Regions from separate parts of the Dactylosporangium sp. NPDC051541 genome, predicted to be linked through region 2. Evidence: riboswitches for the same ligand, from Rfam matches in the RefSeq annotation. Region 2 holds a riboswitch; each other region holds the start of a gene.
What was found. A riboswitch is a leader RNA that binds a small molecule or an ion and turns the genes downstream of it on or off. The one in region 2 is predicted to bind cobalamin.
Positions count from the first base shown of each region.

Region 1: linked by a shared signal. The riboswitch ahead of ACIA8L_RS10490 (CbtB-domain containing protein) and the one ahead of cobN (cobaltochelatase subunit CobN) in region 2 are both predicted to bind cobalamin.
Region 3: linked by a shared signal. The riboswitch ahead of bluB (5,6-dimethylbenzimidazole synthase) and the one ahead of cobN (cobaltochelatase subunit CobN) in region 2 are both predicted to bind cobalamin.

Region 1 is NZ_JBITDU010000002.1:524,424-529,817, reverse strand. It holds gene ACIA8L_RS10510 (NADPH-dependent F420 reductase) at 1-1, shown strand, start outside; gene ACIA8L_RS10505 (TIGR03557 family F420-dependent LLM class oxidoreductase) at 11-949, shown strand; gene ACIA8L_RS10500 (flavodoxin family protein) at 950-1,531, shown strand; gene ACIA8L_RS10495 (CbtA family protein) at 1,528-2,385, opposite strand; gene ACIA8L_RS10490 (CbtB-domain containing protein) at 2,387-2,611, opposite strand; cobalamin riboswitch at 2,645-2,777, opposite strand; gene ACIA8L_RS10485 (catalase) at 2,882-5,149, shown strand; gene ACIA8L_RS10480 (LLM class F420-dependent oxidoreductase) at 5,211-5,394, opposite strand, start outside.
Region 2 is NZ_JBITDU010000003.1:921,642-927,035, reverse strand. It holds gene cobN (cobaltochelatase subunit CobN) at 1-2,107, opposite strand, end outside; cobalamin riboswitch at 2,167-2,296, opposite strand; gene ACIA8L_RS18440 (precorrin-3B synthase) at 2,398-3,459, shown strand; gene ACIA8L_RS18435 (precorrin-8X methylmutase) at 3,456-4,076, shown strand; gene ACIA8L_RS18430 (precorrin-2 C(20)-methyltransferase) at 4,073-5,394, shown strand, end outside.
Region 3 is NZ_JBITDU010000016.1:145,707-151,100, forward strand. It holds gene ACIA8L_RS45690 (class I SAM-dependent methyltransferase) at 1-185, shown strand, start outside; gene ACIA8L_RS45695 (TetR/AcrR family transcriptional regulator) at 182-859, opposite strand; gene ACIA8L_RS45700 (alpha/beta fold hydrolase) at 870-1,793, opposite strand; gene bluB (5,6-dimethylbenzimidazole synthase) at 1,828-2,454, opposite strand; cobalamin riboswitch at 2,493-2,702, opposite strand; gene ACIA8L_RS45710 (TetR family transcriptional regulator) at 2,712-3,278, opposite strand; gene ACIA8L_RS45715 (nuclear transport factor 2 family protein) at 3,366-3,764, shown strand; gene ACIA8L_RS45720 (sensor histidine kinase) at 3,774-4,856, shown strand; gene ACIA8L_RS45725 (response regulator) at 4,820-5,394, shown strand, end outside.

The DNA of each region.
Region 1 (5,394 bases), on a different contig from region 2:
ATGGGCCCCCATGCGCATCGGGTATTTCTTGTCGTGTGAGGAGTACACCCCGGCCCAGCTGATCGAGCAGGCCCGGCTGGCTCAGGACGCCGGGTTCCAGGGGCTGTGGATCTCCGACCATTACCATCCGTGGAACGACGAACAGGGCCAGAGCCCGTTCGTCTGGTCGATGATCGGGGCCCTGAGCCAGGTCGTCACGATCCCCGTCACGACCGCGGTCACCTGCCCGATCCAGCGCATCCACCCGGCCGTCACGGCCCAGGCGGCGGCCACCAGCGCCGTCCTGCACGACGGCCGGTTCGTGCTCGGCGTCGGTACCGGTGAAGCGTTGAACGAGCACGTGACCGGCGCGCGGTGGCCGTCGGCCGGTGAGCGCCTGGAGATGCTGGAAGAGGCCGTCGACGTCATGCGGAAGCTGTGGGACGGCGGGTTCGTCAACCACCGCGGCCCGCACTACGAGGTCGAGCAGGCCCAGGTGTACACCCGCCCGGCGACGCCGCCGAAGGTGTACATGTCGGCGTTCGGCCCGAAGGCCCTGGACCTCGCCGGCCGGATCGCCGACGGCTACATCCTCACCATGCCCGACGCGGACCTCGTCAAGGGCTTCCGCGCGGCCGGCGGCGGCGACAAGCCGGTCCAGGGCGGCTTCAAGGCCAGCTACGCCGCGACGGAGCAGGAGGGTGTGAACATCGCGCACCGGCTGTGGCCGAACTCCGGCCTGCCCGGCGAGCTGTCCCAGGTCCTGCCGTCGCCGAAGCACTTCGAGCAGGCGTCCCAGCTGGTCACGAAGGAGCAGGTGGCCGACGCGATCGCCTGCGGCCCCGACCCGCGCAAGCAGGCCGAGCAGCTCAAGGCCTACGAGGACGCCGGGTTCGACGAGGTCTACGTGGCCAACATCGGGCCGAACTACGCCGAGCTCATCGACCTGTACCGGAAGGAGTTCCTGTAGATGCGCGCCCTCGTGCTCGTCTGCTCCCTCAAGAAGTCACCGGCCCCGTCCAGCTCGGAGCTGCTCGGCCGGGAGATCCTCACCGCCCTGGCCGACCACGACGTCGACGGCGAGGTCATCCGCGTCGCCGACCACGACGTGAAGTACGGCGTCACCACCGACGAGGGCGACGGCGACGCCTGGCCGGAGATCCGCACGAAGCTGCTCGGCTCCGACATCCTGGTCATCGCCACCCCGATCTGGATGGGCCAGCCGGCGTCGATCTGCAAGGTCGTCCTCGAGCGCCTCGACGCCGAGATCGGCCAGCCGACGATGCACGGCAAGGTCGGCGTCGTCGGCGTGGTCGGCAACGAGGACGGCGCCCACCACGTCACCGCCGAGGTCTTCCAGGCCCTCAACGACGTCGGCTTCACGATCCCGGCGGGCGGCGGCACATACTGGGTCGGCGAGGCGATGGGCAAGCTCGACTACGCCGACGCCGGCCCGAAGCCGGAGACGACCGGCGCGGCGACCAAGACGTTGGCCGCCCACGCCGCTCATCTCGCCAAACTCCTGGCCGACAGCCCCTACAAGGACGACTAGACGGCGGCGGTGGTCGGCTCCTCCACGCGGATCGGGCGGTGGCCCAGGAGCCGCTCGGCCAATGGGGCGAAGGTCAGGCCGATCACGGTCCACAGGAGCAGTTGCGCGCCGAGGGAGTAGAGGCGGAACTCGTAGAGCAGGTCCGCGTCGAAGCCCGGGAACACGATGTCGCCGGCCTCGTTGCGCAGGGGCAGCGGGGTTTCGGAGGCGTGCCGGCCGTAGTCGGCGACGTTCGTCGGCAGGTCGCCGAAGGTCGGCAGCAGGAAGCCCAGGACCCCGGCGGCCACGACGAACGCGGCGCCGGCGAGCACCGTGGCGGTCCAGGTGCCGAAGCGCGGTTTGAGGCGCTGGCCCAGGACGACGGCCAGGATCAGGAACGCGATCGAGGCCAGGACCATGATGAGGTAGTACGCGCTGCGCTGGCCGATGGTCTCCTCGTGGCCGACCGCGGGCGGGTTGGCCGGGTATTTGAGGAACGGCACGAAGGCGAGCGTCAGGAAGCCGGCCCCGGCCAGGGCGACGGCCAGGTTGCGGGGGCGCAGGTTGCCGACCCGGCCCAGGCAGATCATGTAGGCGACGGCGAACAGGGCGCCCATGGCCAGGCCGAACAGGAGCATGCCGACGCCGATGCCGATGTTGCCCTGCACGGTCCGGCTGAACAGTTCGGCGCCGTGCTCGTCGGCGCCGCCCACGCCGGCGGCCGAGTCGAGGGCGTGCTGGGCCTCGTCGCGGCCGCCCTCGTAGTCGATGGCCCGCTGGATCAGCGGCTCGGCGAAGATGCGGGCGAAGACGAACGCGACGAGGCCCGCGGCGAGCCCGGCGAGGGCGCCGCGGAAGATGATGCGCTTCTCCATGTCAGTGGCAGGGGAAGCCGAGGAAGTGCCGGCCGTCGTGCACGAACTCGTGCACGTGGGCGTCGGCGCCGAAGACCGAGACGGCGCCCTGGTCGATGCCGATGAAGTAGTAGAGCAGGGCGGCGAACGCGGCGGTGCCGACCAGCCAGACCAGCGACCGGGACAGCGGGATGACGACCGGCGTCGCGACGGCGGCGGGCGCGGGGGTCGGTGACGATACGCTCATGTGGAGCCTCCTTCAGGGATCTTGCGTCCCTCTAGTGCAGTGGCAGTTGACGGCGGAGGGTCTGACTCACCGCTCACCTCGGGGTGTGCGACTCACAGTGGCGCGACCGTGCCGGGCTTTCACCGGCTTCCTGTCGCCGTCAAGTACCGCCGACGCTACGGGCAGCGACCGTCGGCCGTCAATCCGCAGGCCCGGCCAGTGCCGCGATTCACGATCTTGATCGATCGGGTGGATTGTTTTGCCCCGATCCGCCCGGGTACCGGCGGCCATATGGAATCTCGCAAGCCAACCGAGGTGGTCAAGGATGTCGTCGAGGCCGCGGCCGCCAAGGTGACCGATGCGCTGACGCCCGATGTGCCCGGCAAGCCGGGCAGTGTCACGCCGTCCTTGACCGAGCCGACCGACCCGACCGGCCCGCCGCCGCCGTCCAAGGAGCAGGGAACCCCGGAGACGGTCAGCCCCACCGGGGCGAAGACCGGGGCGCCGCCGATCAGCAACGCGCAGCAGGGCGAGTTCCTCACCACGTCGACCGGCACCCGCCTGCGCGACACCGACCACTCGCTGAAGGCCGGGCCGCGCGGCCCGATCCTGATGCAGGACCACCACTTCCGCGAGAAGATCACGCACTTCGACCACGAGCGCATCCCCGAGCGGGTCGTGCACGCCCGCGGGACCGGCGCCCACGGCTATTTCGTGGGGTACGGCACCGCCGCCGACGTCACCACGGCGGCCTTCCTGGCCAAGGACGTGCGCACCGACGTCTTCGTCCGCTTCTCCACCGTGCTGGGTTCGCGAGGCTCGGCCGACACGGTGCGCGACACCCGCGGCTTCGCCACGAAGTTCTACACCGAGGAGGGCAACTTTGACCTCGTCGGCAACAACATTCCGGTGTTCTTCATCCAGGACGCGATCAAGTTCCCGGACATCATCCACGCCGGCAAGCCGCACCCGGACCGCGAGATCCCGCAGGCCCAGAGCGCGCACGACACGTTCTGGGACTTCGTGTCGCTGCACACCGAGGCCCAGCACCACACGATGTGGAACATGTCGGACCGGGGCATCCCGCGCTCGTACCGGATGATGGAGGGCTTCGGCGTCCACACCTTCCGGCTGGTGAACGCGGCCGGGGAGACGGCCCTGGTCAAGTTCCACTGGAAGCCCAAGCTCGGCGTGCACTCCCTGACCTGGGAGGAGGCGCAGCTGATCGCCGGGGTCGACCCGGACTACCACCGTCGCGACCTCTACGACGCCATCGAGGCCGGCGCGTTCCCGGAGTACGAGCTGGGCCTGCAGGTCTTCCCGGACACGCCGGACGAGACGTTCGCCGGGGTCGACCTGCTCGACCCGACGAAGATCGTGCCGGAGGAGCTCGCCCCGGTGCAGCCGGTCGGGCGCATGGTGCTGGACCGGACCCCGACGAACTTCTTCGCCGAGGTCGAGCAGAGCGCCTTCCACCTCGGGCACCTGCCGCCCGGCATCGACGTCACCAACGACCCGCTGCTGCAGGGCCGGCTGTTCTCCTACGTCGACACCCAGATCACCCGGCTGGCCGGGCCGAACTTCAACCAGATCCCGATCAACCGGCCGCACGCGCCCGTCAACGACATGCTCCGCGACGGCTTCCACCAGCAGGCGGTGCACGGCGGCGTGGCACCGTACCGCCCCAACTCCCTCGACGGCGGCAACCCGTTCCCGGCCGGCGCCGACCAGGGCACGTTCGCGGACCTGCCGGTGACCGTCACGGAGGCGCCGAAGGTGCGGGCCAACCCGGCCTCGTTCGCCGACCACTACAGCCAGGTGCGGCTGTTCTGGCTGAGCATGACGCCGGTCGAGCGCGAGCACATCATCAACGCCTACACGTTCGAGCTGTCCCGCTGCTTCCACCAGGAGATCCGGGAGCGCCAGCTGCAGTGCCTGGCCAACATCGACCCGGTGCTGTGCGCCGAGGTCGCCGCGGGCCTGGGACTGCCGGCGCCGAAGCCGAGCGAGCCCCTGCTGGAGGAGGTCGCCCCGAGCCCGGCGCTGTCGCAGATCGGGCAGGAGTGGCCGCCGGACGGCCGGGTCATCGGCATCGTCGTGGGCCCGGAGACGGGCGGCACCGAGGACGTCGACGCGGTCCGCCGCACGATCCTCGGCGCCGGCATGGTGCCGCTGGTCATCGGCCCGCACGGCGGCCTGATCGGCGACCTGACGGTCCAGCGGACCTTCGCCGCCGCCCGTTCGGTCGAGTTCGACGCGCTGCTGCTGGCGGCCGCGCCGCCGCCGTCACCGGACGCCGTCCCGGCCCGCGACTCGAAGGCCGGCGCGTCCGACTCGGCGACCGTGGACCCGCGGGTGCTGCTGCTGGTCGACGAGTGCTGGCGGCACGGCAAGGCGATCGGCGCGTGGGGCGCCGGCGCGGAGGCCCTGCAGCAGGTCGGCGTGGCCGGCAGCCCGGGGGTCGTCACCGCTGACGGCGGTGCGGCCGCCCTCACGGCCCTGCAGCCGCTGCTCGCGCTGCACCGGGTCTGGGAGCGCTTCCCGGCCTCCGTCGCCTGACCGGAAACAAATGAGGTGGGCATCCGGGTCGCCCGGGTGCCCACCTCGTTGCTGTACGACCTCACTTCGCGAGCGTGCGCAGCCGCTCCAGGAGCGGACCGGCCGCCTCGTCGAGGAAGCGCTGCTGCAGGGCGTCGCCGACCTGGACGACGGCGACGTCGGTGAAGCCCGCCTCCCAGTAGGGCCGGACGCTCTCGGCCAGCTCGTCGAGGTCGGGGCCGCAGGCGATCGAGCCGGCGACGTCC
Region 2 (5,394 bases):
CGTCCACATTGGACCGTGAAACACTCGACTCGTCGAGACCGAGCGCCTCCCGCAGACCCGGCAGCGCGGCGACCTGGCCACCCCACATCTGGCGGGCCCGCAGCATGGCGAGGACGAGGTCGACGCGGGCCGGGCCGGACGGGGCGACGCCCAGCACGTGCAGGCCGTCGCGGATCTGCACGTCCTTGACCTCGCACAGCCAGCCGTCGATGTGCAGGATGAACTCGTCGAACTCGGCGTCGTGCGGGCGGTCGTCCAGGCCCAGGTCGTGGTCGAGCTTGGCCGCCTGGATCAGCGTCCAGATCTGGGCCCGGATCGCCGGCAGCTTCGCCGGGTCGAGGGCCGCGATCGTGGCGTGCTCGTCGAGGAGCTGCTCGAGGCGGGCGATGTCACCGTAGGAGTCGGCCCGGGCCATCGGCGGCACCAGGTGGTCGACGAGGGTGGCGTGGGCCCGGCGCTTGGCCTGGGTGCCCTCGCCCGGGTCGTTGACCAGGAACGGGTAGATCAGCGGCAGGTTGCCCAGGGCGGCGTCGGCGCCGCAGCCGGCCGACAGCCCGACGGTCTTGCCGGGCAGCCACTCCAGGTTGCCGTGTTTGCCGACGTGGACGACGGCGTGCGCGCCGAACTCGTCGGCCAGCCAGCGGTAGGCGGCCAGGTAGTGGTGCGACGGCGGCAGGTCCGGGTCGTGGTAGATGGCGACCGGGTTCTCCCCGAAGCCGCGCGGCGGCTGGACCATGACGACGACGTTGCCCCGCCGCAGCGCGGCCAGCACGATGTCACCGTCGGAGACGAACAGCTCGCCGGGGGCCGCGCCCCAGTGCTGCTCGACGCCGGCCCGCAGGCCCGCGTCCAGTCCCCCGAACCACTGCGCGTAGCGGGAGCCGGCGATCCGCACCGGGTTGCCCCGCAGCTGCTCCTCGGTGAGCCAGTTGACGTCCTGACCACCGGCGGCGATGAGCTCGTGGATGAGCGCGTCGCCGTCCTTCGGGAAGCCCTCCCCCAGGTCGTACCCGGCCTCCTCCAGCGCCGCCAGGAGCCGCACGACGCTGGCGGGCGTGTCGAGGCCGACGGCGTTGCCGATGCGGGAGTGCTTCGTCGGGTACGCGCTCAGCATCACCACGATCCGCTTGTCCTTGTTCGCCAGGCCCCGCAGCCGCGCGTGGGCGGTGGCGATCCCGGCGACCCGGCCCGCGCGTTCGGGGTCGGCGACATACACGGTGAGGCCGTCCTCGTCGATCTCCTTGAACGAGAACGGGACGGTGATGAGCCGGCCGTCGAACTCCGGGATCGCCACCTGGGTCGCGGTGTCCAGGGGTGACAGGCCGTCGTCGTTGGCGTCCCAGGTCTCGCGGCTGCTGGTGAGGCAGAGACCTTGCAGGATCGGCACGTCGAGGGCGGCGAGCGCGCCGACGTCCCAGGCCTCGTCCTCGCCACCGGCCTGGGCGGCGGCCGGGCGGGTGCCCCCGGCGGCCAGGACCGTCACGATCAGCGCGTCGGCCCGGCGCAGCGTGTCGAGCAGTTCGGCCGGGGCGGTGCGCAGCGACGCGGCATACACGGGCAGCGGGCGGGCACCGGCGGACTCGAGCGCGGTGCAGAGCCCTTCCACGAACGCGGTGTTGCCCGAGACGTGGTGCGCCCGGTAGTAGATGACGGCCACGGTCGGGCCGTCCACGTCGGCGGCGGTGCGCTCCAGGACACCCCAGGCGGGCATCTCGACCGGGGCGGCGAAGCCGTGGCCGGTGAGCAGGATCGTGTCGGAGAGGAAGCGGTGCAGCTCGGCGAGGTTGTCCGGGCCGCCGAACGCCAGGTAGGCGTGGGCCTGCGCGGCGAGACCGGCGGGGACCGTGGAGTGGCTCATGAGCTCGGCGTCGGGTGCCTGTTCGCCGCCGAGCATGACCACCGGCCGCCCCGTCGCCAGGAGTTTGTCGAAGCCGTCCGGCCAGTCGCGGTATCCACCGAGGAACCGGACCACGATCAGCTCGGCGCCCTCCGCGAGCCCGGTCAGGTCGTCGACGGCGGTGCGGGACGGGTTGGCCAGCCGCCAGCCGGCGCCACTGGCGCGGGCGCTGAGCAGGTCGGTGTCGGACGTGGACAGCAGCAGGATCACGCCGGTGTTCCTCCCTCGGGGTCCGCGCCCCAAGTCGGTGGTCGGTTCCGGCGGCGGAGAAGTCTCCTGGCTCCCGAAGAGACGGTCAGGCGACACAGGCCTCGTCGGTCAAGACGCAGTCGGCCTGGCGCCGGGTCGGGCTCCCCGGTGACAGTGGCGGGACCGCCCCGGACTCGCACCGGGTTCCTTCCACTCGTCGCCGTGCTCACAGCGCCGTCAACTCTCCTTGAACGGCCCGTACCCCGTCAAGCGAGCGTGGTGCACCTCCGTTGCGCAGGTAGTATCCGGCCGTGCCACCTGCGACCCGACGTGAGCTCTCGGACCGGTGCCCGGGTGCCGTCCAGGTCCACGCGGCCGCGGACGGTGGCCTGGCGCGCGTCCGGCTGCCCGGCGGGCGGATCACCGGGCCCCAGCTGGCCGTCCTGCGCACCGCCGCGGCCGAGCTCGGCGACCCCGCACTGGAGCTCACTTCGCGCGGAAACGTGCAGGTCAGAGCCTTGCCGCCGGGAGCCGAGAGCGAACTGGCGGCCCGGCTCACCGACGCCGGGCTCCTCCCCTCGGCCACCCACGAACGGGTCCGCAACATCGTCGCGAGCCCGCTGAGCCCCGCCGTCCGGCCGCTGGTCGCGGAGTTCGACGCGCTCCTGTGCGCGCAGCCCGCCCTGGCCGCGCTGCCGGGCCGGTTCCTGGCGACGATCGACGACGGCCGCGGGGACGTGACCCCGCTGCTCGGTGACGTCGGCCTGCACGATGCCCAATTACTTCTGGCGGGGGTACCGACTGAGGCCCGCGGCCGCCCCGAGCTGCTCGTTCGCGCCGCGGAAGCGTTCCTGGCCGAGCGGGCCGCGCAGCACTCCAACGCCTGGCGGCTGGCCGAGCTGGTCGACGGACCGCGCAGCGTCGCCGCCCGCCTCGGCACGCGAATCGCGGCTTTTGCCCCGAACCGCAGCGACCCGCCCGCGCCCGGGGTCCACGGCCCGTCCGCGGTCCTGGCGGTGCCGCTCGGCCTGCTCACCGCCGCCCAGTCGGCCGCCCTGGCCGCGCTGGAAGAGATCATCGTCACGCCGTGGCGGACCGTTGTCGTCCCGGCCGCGGCCATGGCCGACGCTGTGGAGTCCGGGCTCGTCGCCGACCCCACCTCGCCGTGGGCCGGAGTCACCGCCTGCGCCGGCCGGCCCGGCTGCGCCAAGTCGCTCGCCGACGTCCGCGCCGACGCCCGGGCCGCGGTCGCCGCCGGCACCGCCGAGCCGGCGCACTGGGTCGGCTGCGAGCGCCGCTGCGGCGCACCGAAGGGAAGGCACGTGGAGATGGTGGCAACGCCGACCGGCTACGAACGTGGTGTCGTGGCGTGACCGAGTACATCCGCGACGGGGCGGAGATCTATCGGCGGTCGTTCGCCACCATCCGGGCCGAGGCCGACCTGTCGGGACTGCCCGCCGATGTGGCGCAGGTGACCGTGCGGATGATCCACGCCTGCGGCCTGGTCGACCTGCCGGCCGACGTCGGCTACTCCCCCGGCGTCGTGCGGGCGGCGCGGGCCGCGCTGCGCTCGGGTGCGCCGATCCTGTGTGACGCCGAGATGGTCGCCTCCGGTGTGACGCGGGCGCGGTTGCCCCGGGACAATGACGTTGTGTGCACGTTGCGGGATCCGGCAGTACCAACGCTGGCTCTGGAGCTTGGAAACACGCGCAGTGCCGCCGCGCTCGAACTGTGGCGGGGACGGATCGACGGGGCCGTCGTCGCCATCGGCAATGCCCCGACCGCGCTGTTCCGGCTGCTGGAGCTGGTCGCCGAGGGGGCCGGCACGCCCGCCGCCGTGCTCGGCATCCCGGTCGGGTTCATCGGCGCCGCCGAGTCGAAGGCGGCCCTGGCCGCGTCCGGCCTCGAACACCTGGTCGTGCACGGGCGCCGGGGCGGCAGCGCGATGACGGCCGCCGCCGTCAACGCGATCGCGAGCGAGAAGGAATGAGCACTGTGGACAGTGGGCGGCTTTACGGCGTCGGGCTCGGGCCGGGCGATCCGGAGCTGATGACGGTGAAGGCGGCCCGGCTCATCACGGCCGCGCCGGTCGTGGCCTACCACAGTGCCCGCCACGGGCGCAGCATCGCCCGGTCGATCGCCGCGCCGTACCTGCGGCCGGACCATATCGAAGAGGCTCTCGTCTACCCGGTGACCACCGAGGACACCACCGACTACCGGGGCGTGATCGAGGAGCACTACGACGCCTGGGCGGCCCGCCTGGCCGCGCACCTCGACGCCGGCCGCGACGTCGTCGTCCTGTGCGAGGGCGACCCGATGTTCTACGGCTCATACATGCACATGCACAAGCGACTGCGGCATCGGTACCCCACTGAGGTCGTCCCCGGCGTGACGTCCGTGGCGGGCGCGTCGGCGGTGCTCGGCCGCCCCCTCGTGGAGCGGGACGAGGTCCTGACCGTGCTGCCCGGCACCCTGCCCGCGGACGTGCTGGCCGAGCGCCTGGCCGCCACCGACTCGGCCGCGGTGATGAAGCTGGGCCGCACGTTCGGCAAGGTCCGCGACGCCCTCGAGCGGGCCGGCCGGCTGGACGAGGCCTGGTATGTCGAGCGGGCCACCACCACCGGCGAGCGCGTCGCCCCGCTGTCCGATGTGGACGCCGACTCGGTGCCGTACTTTTCCATCGCGATCCTGCCGTCCCGCGTCCACGACGAGACCGCCGCACGGCTGGCGTCGGCTCCGGCCGAGGTGCGGGAGGGTGAGGTCGTGGTCGTCGGGCTCGGGCCGGCCGGCCGCGACTGGCTCACCCCGGAGGCGCAGGCCGCCCTGGCCGCCGCCGACGACCTCGTGGGCTACGGGCCGTATCTGGCCCGGGTCCCCGGCAACCCCCGGCAGCGCCGGCACGCCTCCGACAACCGCGTCGAGGCCGAGCGGGCCGAGTTCGCCCTGTCCCTGGCGCGGGACGGCCGCCGGGTCGCGGTCGTCTCCTCCGGCGACCCGGGCGTGTTCGCGATGGCCGCCGCCGTCCTCGAGGTCGCGGCCGAGCCGCGCTGGAAGGACATTCCGGTCCGGGTCCTGCCCGGCCTGACCGCGGCCCAGGCCGTCGCCAGCCGGGTCGGTGCGCCGCTCGGCCACGACTTCTGCGTGCTGTCCCTGTCGGACCGGCTCAAACCGTGGGACGTCATCGCCGGGCGCCTCGAGGCCGCGGCCCGGGCCGACCTCGTCATCGCCGTCTACAACCCGGGCTCGAAGTCGCGGACCTGGCAGGTCGAGGCGGCCAAGGCGCTGCTGCTGGAGCACCGCGCGGCCGA
Region 3 (5,394 bases), on a different contig from region 2:
CCGCGCTGCGCTACGCCCAGTCCTCGCTGCGCCGCACCCGCGACGCCCTGGCCGACGACCTCGACCCGGCCGACGTCGAGGCCCTGACCGCCCTGGTCGCCGACGACGGCCCCGAGTCGCTGCACCACCGCGGCGACCTCACCGTCCGCGCCGCCCGCACGGTCTGGCTGGCCGAGCCGGCCTAGGTCCCGGCCCGGCGCGGCCACCGGTCGAAGCCGTCCAGCAGCGCGGCGAGGACCTGCTCGAACTGTTCCTGCGGGCGGTGTCCGCCGGTGATCGCCCGGGCCAGGTTCGGGTAGTCGCCGAGCAGCACGGCCGCGTCGGCCGCGGCGGGCACCGGGCCGCCCGCCGGGTCGCCGGTCTCGGCCAGGACGTGCCCGATCGTGAACGACCGCAGCGCGTTGACCATGACCAGCAGGTCCCGGTCGGCGAACCCGGACCGGCCGAGCGCGCCGAGGGCCCGGTCGGCGACGCCGAGGACGGCCGGGCTGTAGGCGGGCCGGGTCGCGACCAGCGGCACGACGTGCGGGTGCCGCCGCAGCACGTCGTACAGGCCGCGGGCGAACGCGGCCAGGATGTTGCGCCACCCGCCGTCCGGCCCGTCGATGTCGACGTCGAGCTCCGCGTAGGCGGCCTCGATGACGCCGTCGAACAGGGCGCCCTTGTTCGGCAGGTGGTGGTAGAAGGCCATCGGGTTGACGCCGAGCTCGGCGCCGAGCTTGCGCATCGACAGCCCGGCGGGCCCGTCGCGGTCCAGGATCGCCAGCGCGGCCCGCACGATGTACTCGCGGGTGAGCGCCGGGCGGACCGGCCGGCCGGTGGCGTCGGTGGCCAGGGGGCGCTTCGCGGCGGGCGGCATGCCGTCGACCCTAACCGGCGAGGATCGCGCGCAGTGCGGCCGTCCACGGCCCGGCCCGGTCGAAGTAGGAGGTGTGGTGGCCGGGCATCGTCACCGCCTCGGTGCCGAGCCGTTCGGCCAGGACCAGTGCGGGTCGCCCGTAGTAGCGCCCGGCGGCCCGGGTGATGGCGCCGACGGCGAAGACGACCGGCACGCCGGCGAGGGCGGCGAGGTCCGGCTCGTAGTGCACGAACGGCCGCATCTCCGTGCGGACGAAGAACGGCTGGTTCGCACCGACCCGATCGCCGAACCCGGCCGGGTGCGCGGCGTAGGCGGATACCGGGATGCCGGTCGTCAGCGCGAACACGAACATCCCGGCCGCCGCGCCGCCGACGCGGGTGATCGGGCCGGTGATGGCGTCGAACACGCCGAGCCAGCGGTCCCGGTCCGGCAGGACGGTGAGAACCGGCGGCTCGTGCGCGACAACGGCGTCGACGGCGGCCGGGAAGGCCCGGGCCACCTCCAGGGCGATCGTCGCCCCGCCACTGTTGCCGAACACGAGCGCCGAGGAGTGCCCGGCCGCGCCGAGCACGGCGACGGCGTCCGCGGCCTGCTGCGTCACGTCGAACCGGCCCGCGTTGCGCCCGGTGCTGCGCGAGTTGCCGCGCCGGTCATAGGTGATGACCTCGAACTCGTCCGCGAGCAGCGCCGCCGGGTAGGTGTAGAACCCGGCGTCGCCGCCCCCGCCGGCGATCATGAGCAGCGGCGTCCCGCTCCCGCGCACCTCGTAGTAGAGCTCGTCCCCGTCGGCGCTGGCCCGCCCGGTGCGCACCGGCACCCGCTCCGCGAGGGCGGCCACCCGGGCCAGCTCCTGCGCCGGGGACCGCCGCGGATTGCCGCCGAACATGCCACCAACGCCCCGCACGACAGCCCCGGCCACCGCCCAACTCGTCATACGCCGTATAGTAGCTATACGACGTATAAACGCGCTAGCCGCCCCAGTGGTTCTCGTGGCGGACCTGGTCGAGGGGTGCGCGGCGGCGCCAGCCGTGCCGCTCCAGGTCGGGCACGTCGGCGAGGCGGCTGACCGGGCCGAGGCAGAGCCACGCCACGGGCCGGATCGCGGCCGGGATGCCGAGCAGGTCGCGGAGGAACTCCTCGCGGTAGAAGGACACCCAGCCGACCCCGAGCCCTTCCGCGGTCGCCGCCAGCCAGAGGTTCTGGATGGCCAGGCACACCGAGTACAGCCCGGCGTCGGCGATCGCGTGCCGCCCGAGGACCGCCGGCCCGCCCCGCGCGGCGTCGTAGGTGACGACCACCGACAGCGTCGACTCGAGCACCCCGTCGATCTTGATCCGGGCGAACCGCGCGGCCGCGTCGCCGTCGAGGGTCGCCGCGAACACGTCCCGCTCATGGGTCACGTGCTCGTGGAACGCCGCCCGCAGCTCCCGGTCGCGGACGACGACGAAGTCCCACGGCTGGGTCAGGCCGACGCTCGGCGCGGCGTGCGCGGCGGCCAGCACCCGATCCAGGGTGGCGGCGGGCACCAGGGCGCCGGTGAACTCGCCGCGCACGTCCCGGCGGCGGTTGATGATGTCATACAGGTCATGCGTCATGGGCAGGCTCCCGCTGCGCTCCGGCCCCGGGGCGGTCCCGGGGCACTCAAGCGCGAGGCCGGTCTTCGGACTCCCGGATCAGCACCAGACCACCCGCCTTCCCGGCCCCCTGCGGAGGGCCAGTGGCTACGCGAACGCGTGTGGGTGGCGGCTCCCCGGTCACCGCGGCGGGCCCGTCCCGGATTCGCACCGGGTTCCCAGATTCTCCCCGCCGTCGCCGGCCGGGCACCTCGCATCAGTACATGCCGGTCGGGACTCTACCCGCGGCCCGCCTCCGGGTCGGCGGCCAGGGCGGCCACGCACGGCCGGAGCAGCTCGACGATCCTCGCCGGGTCGGCGGTGGCGAGCTCGTCGGAGCGGATCAGATGGCGGGAGGCGGTGATGCCGAGCATGATCGCGCTGATGATGGCGGCCCGCAGGCCGGCGTCGTCGGCGGGGATGGCCTGGGTGATCTGGCTCTGGTATCGGGCCGCGCCGCCGCGGACGGCTTCGGCCGCCTCCGGGTTGGTCAGGACCGAGCGGAGGATCGCGAGGGAGGCGGCCGGTTCGTCGGTCAGGCGGCCGGCCAGCGCGGCGAGGATCTGCTCGGAGGCCGGGCCGGGCGACTCGGCGAGGTCGGGGACGGGGGCGGTGTCGATGACCCGCCGGAACAGTTCCTGTTTGGAGCCGAAGTAGTAGGTGACCAGACCCGCGTCGACGCCCGCGGCGGCGGCCACGGCCCGGATGGTCGCCCGGTCGTATCCGTCGGCGAGAAAGATGCCGGCGGCGGCGGTGAGGATCCGCGCCTCGGTGTTCCGGCGCTGCTCGGCCCGAGGTGTGGTCATTGCCGGACTCTACCGGTGTTGCCACGCGGGCGGTCCCGCCCTACAGTCGTTTCATTGGACGCATGTCCAATGAAACGGGGAGGCCGCATGTTGACCGATGTCCTGGCCCGGCGCCGCGAGCTGATCCTCGGCGGAAACGCCGACGGGTTCGCCGACCTGTTCGCGGCCGACGCGGTGATCGAGATGCCGTTCGGCGGGCCGCCCGGCGCCCCCACGCGGCTGGCGGGCCGCGAGGCGATCCGCGCCTACTCGCGGCAGGTCATGGCCGCACCGCTGCGGCTGGAGGAGTACGAGGTCACGACACTGCACCGGGCGGCGGACCCGGAGGTGGTGATCGTCGAGATGCGCACGTCGGGGGTCGTGACCACGACCAACCGGCCGTTCACCGCGATCGCCGTGCAGATCCTGCGCATCCGTGACGGGCGCATCGTGCACGTCCGCGACTTCCCCGATCCCCGCGGCCTGCAGGGCGCCCTCGGCGATTAGGGTGCGGGGGTGCGTCGCGTGGCTCTGCTCCTGCTCAAGGTGCCGGCGGTGGTGCTCGTCCTGCTGCCGCCGCTTGCCCTCACGCACCTGTACGGGGCGCTCACCTTTCCGGCGCTCGTCGCGCTCGTCGCCGGGAGCCGGGGGCTGGCGCAGGTCAGCCGCCGGTTGCAGGGGATCGAGCCGCCATATCCGGTGCGGCCGCAACTGCGGAAGGCCGAGCTCGGATGGTACTTCACCGGCTACGACTACCACCGTCAGCGCCCGATCGCGGTGCTGTCGCTGTGGTTCAACTGGATCGGGCGGGACCCGGCGACCTGGCGGGACCTGGCCTGGCTGGTCACCGACCCGCTGGTCGGGACCGTGCTGCTGCTGACCGCGCCGCTGCCGCGCCACGCGCGGTGGACGAAGGTCCTGCTCGGCCCCAACCGGCTGAGCGTTCGGGTCCGGGAGCTCGCCGACAGCCGCGCCGAGGCCCTCGACGCGCAGGCGGCCGAGCTGGAGCGGATCGAACGCGACCTGCACGACGGGGCGCAGGCGCGGCTCGTCGCGATCGGGCTCACGCTCAGCATGGCGCAGCGGGCGCTGCGGGAGCGGCCCGACGACGCCGACGCGCTGCTGAGCGAGGCCCGGGCGACCGCGTCCGACGCGGTGCGGCAGCTGCGGGACCTCGTCCACGGGATCCGGCCGCCGGTGCTGACCGAGCGGGGGCTCGTCGACGCGCTGCGGCTGCTGGCCATCGAGCATCCGCTGGCCGTCGACGTGGTGGCCGACGTGCCGGGGCGTCTGCCGCCGCCGCTGGAGTCGGCGCTGTACTTCGCGGCCTCGGAGCTGCTGACGAATGTGGCCAAGCACGCTCAGGGCAGTACCGCGGCGATCGAAGTTGTCCACAATGGACAGCAACTCACCCTGACCGTCACCGACAACGGGGTCGGCGGGGCGGACGCCGGGAGCGGGTCGGGGCTGGCCGGTGTGCGCAAGCGCCTGCGGGCGTTCGACGGTACGCTCACCGTCGGCTCCCCGCCCGGCGGGCCGACCGTCGTCACGCTGGAGGTGCCGTGCGCGTCGTCCTCGCCGAAGACCTCTACCTCCTGAGGACCGGCATCGAGCGGATGCTGCAGAGCTACGGGTTCGAGGTCGTCGCCGCCGTCGACAACGGGCCCGACCTGCTCGACGCGCTCCTCACGCACCGGCCCGACGTCGCCGTCGTCGATGTGCGGCTGCCCCCGACCAACACCGACGAGGGGCTGCGGGCGGCCCTGCAGGCCCGCGAACAGGTACCGAATCTGCCCGTGCTGATCCTGTCGCAGTACGTGCAGCAGCTCTACGCCCGGGAACTGCTCGCCGGCGGCGGCGGGGTCGGCTACCTGCTCAAGGACCGGGTCTCCGACACCGACGAGTTCGTCGACGCCCTTCGTCGAGTTGCCGGCGGGGGTACTGCCATCGACCCCGACGTCATCGCCCGGCTCCTGGCGCCGGGGCGGGCACCGTCCGGGCTGACCGGGCGGGAGCTGGACGTCCTCGCGCTGATGGCGCAGGGGCTGTCCAACGCCGTCATCGGCAAGCGGCTCTTCCTGAGCGAGGGGTCGGTGAGCAAGTACACGACCCAGATCTTCACCAAACTCGGCCTGGA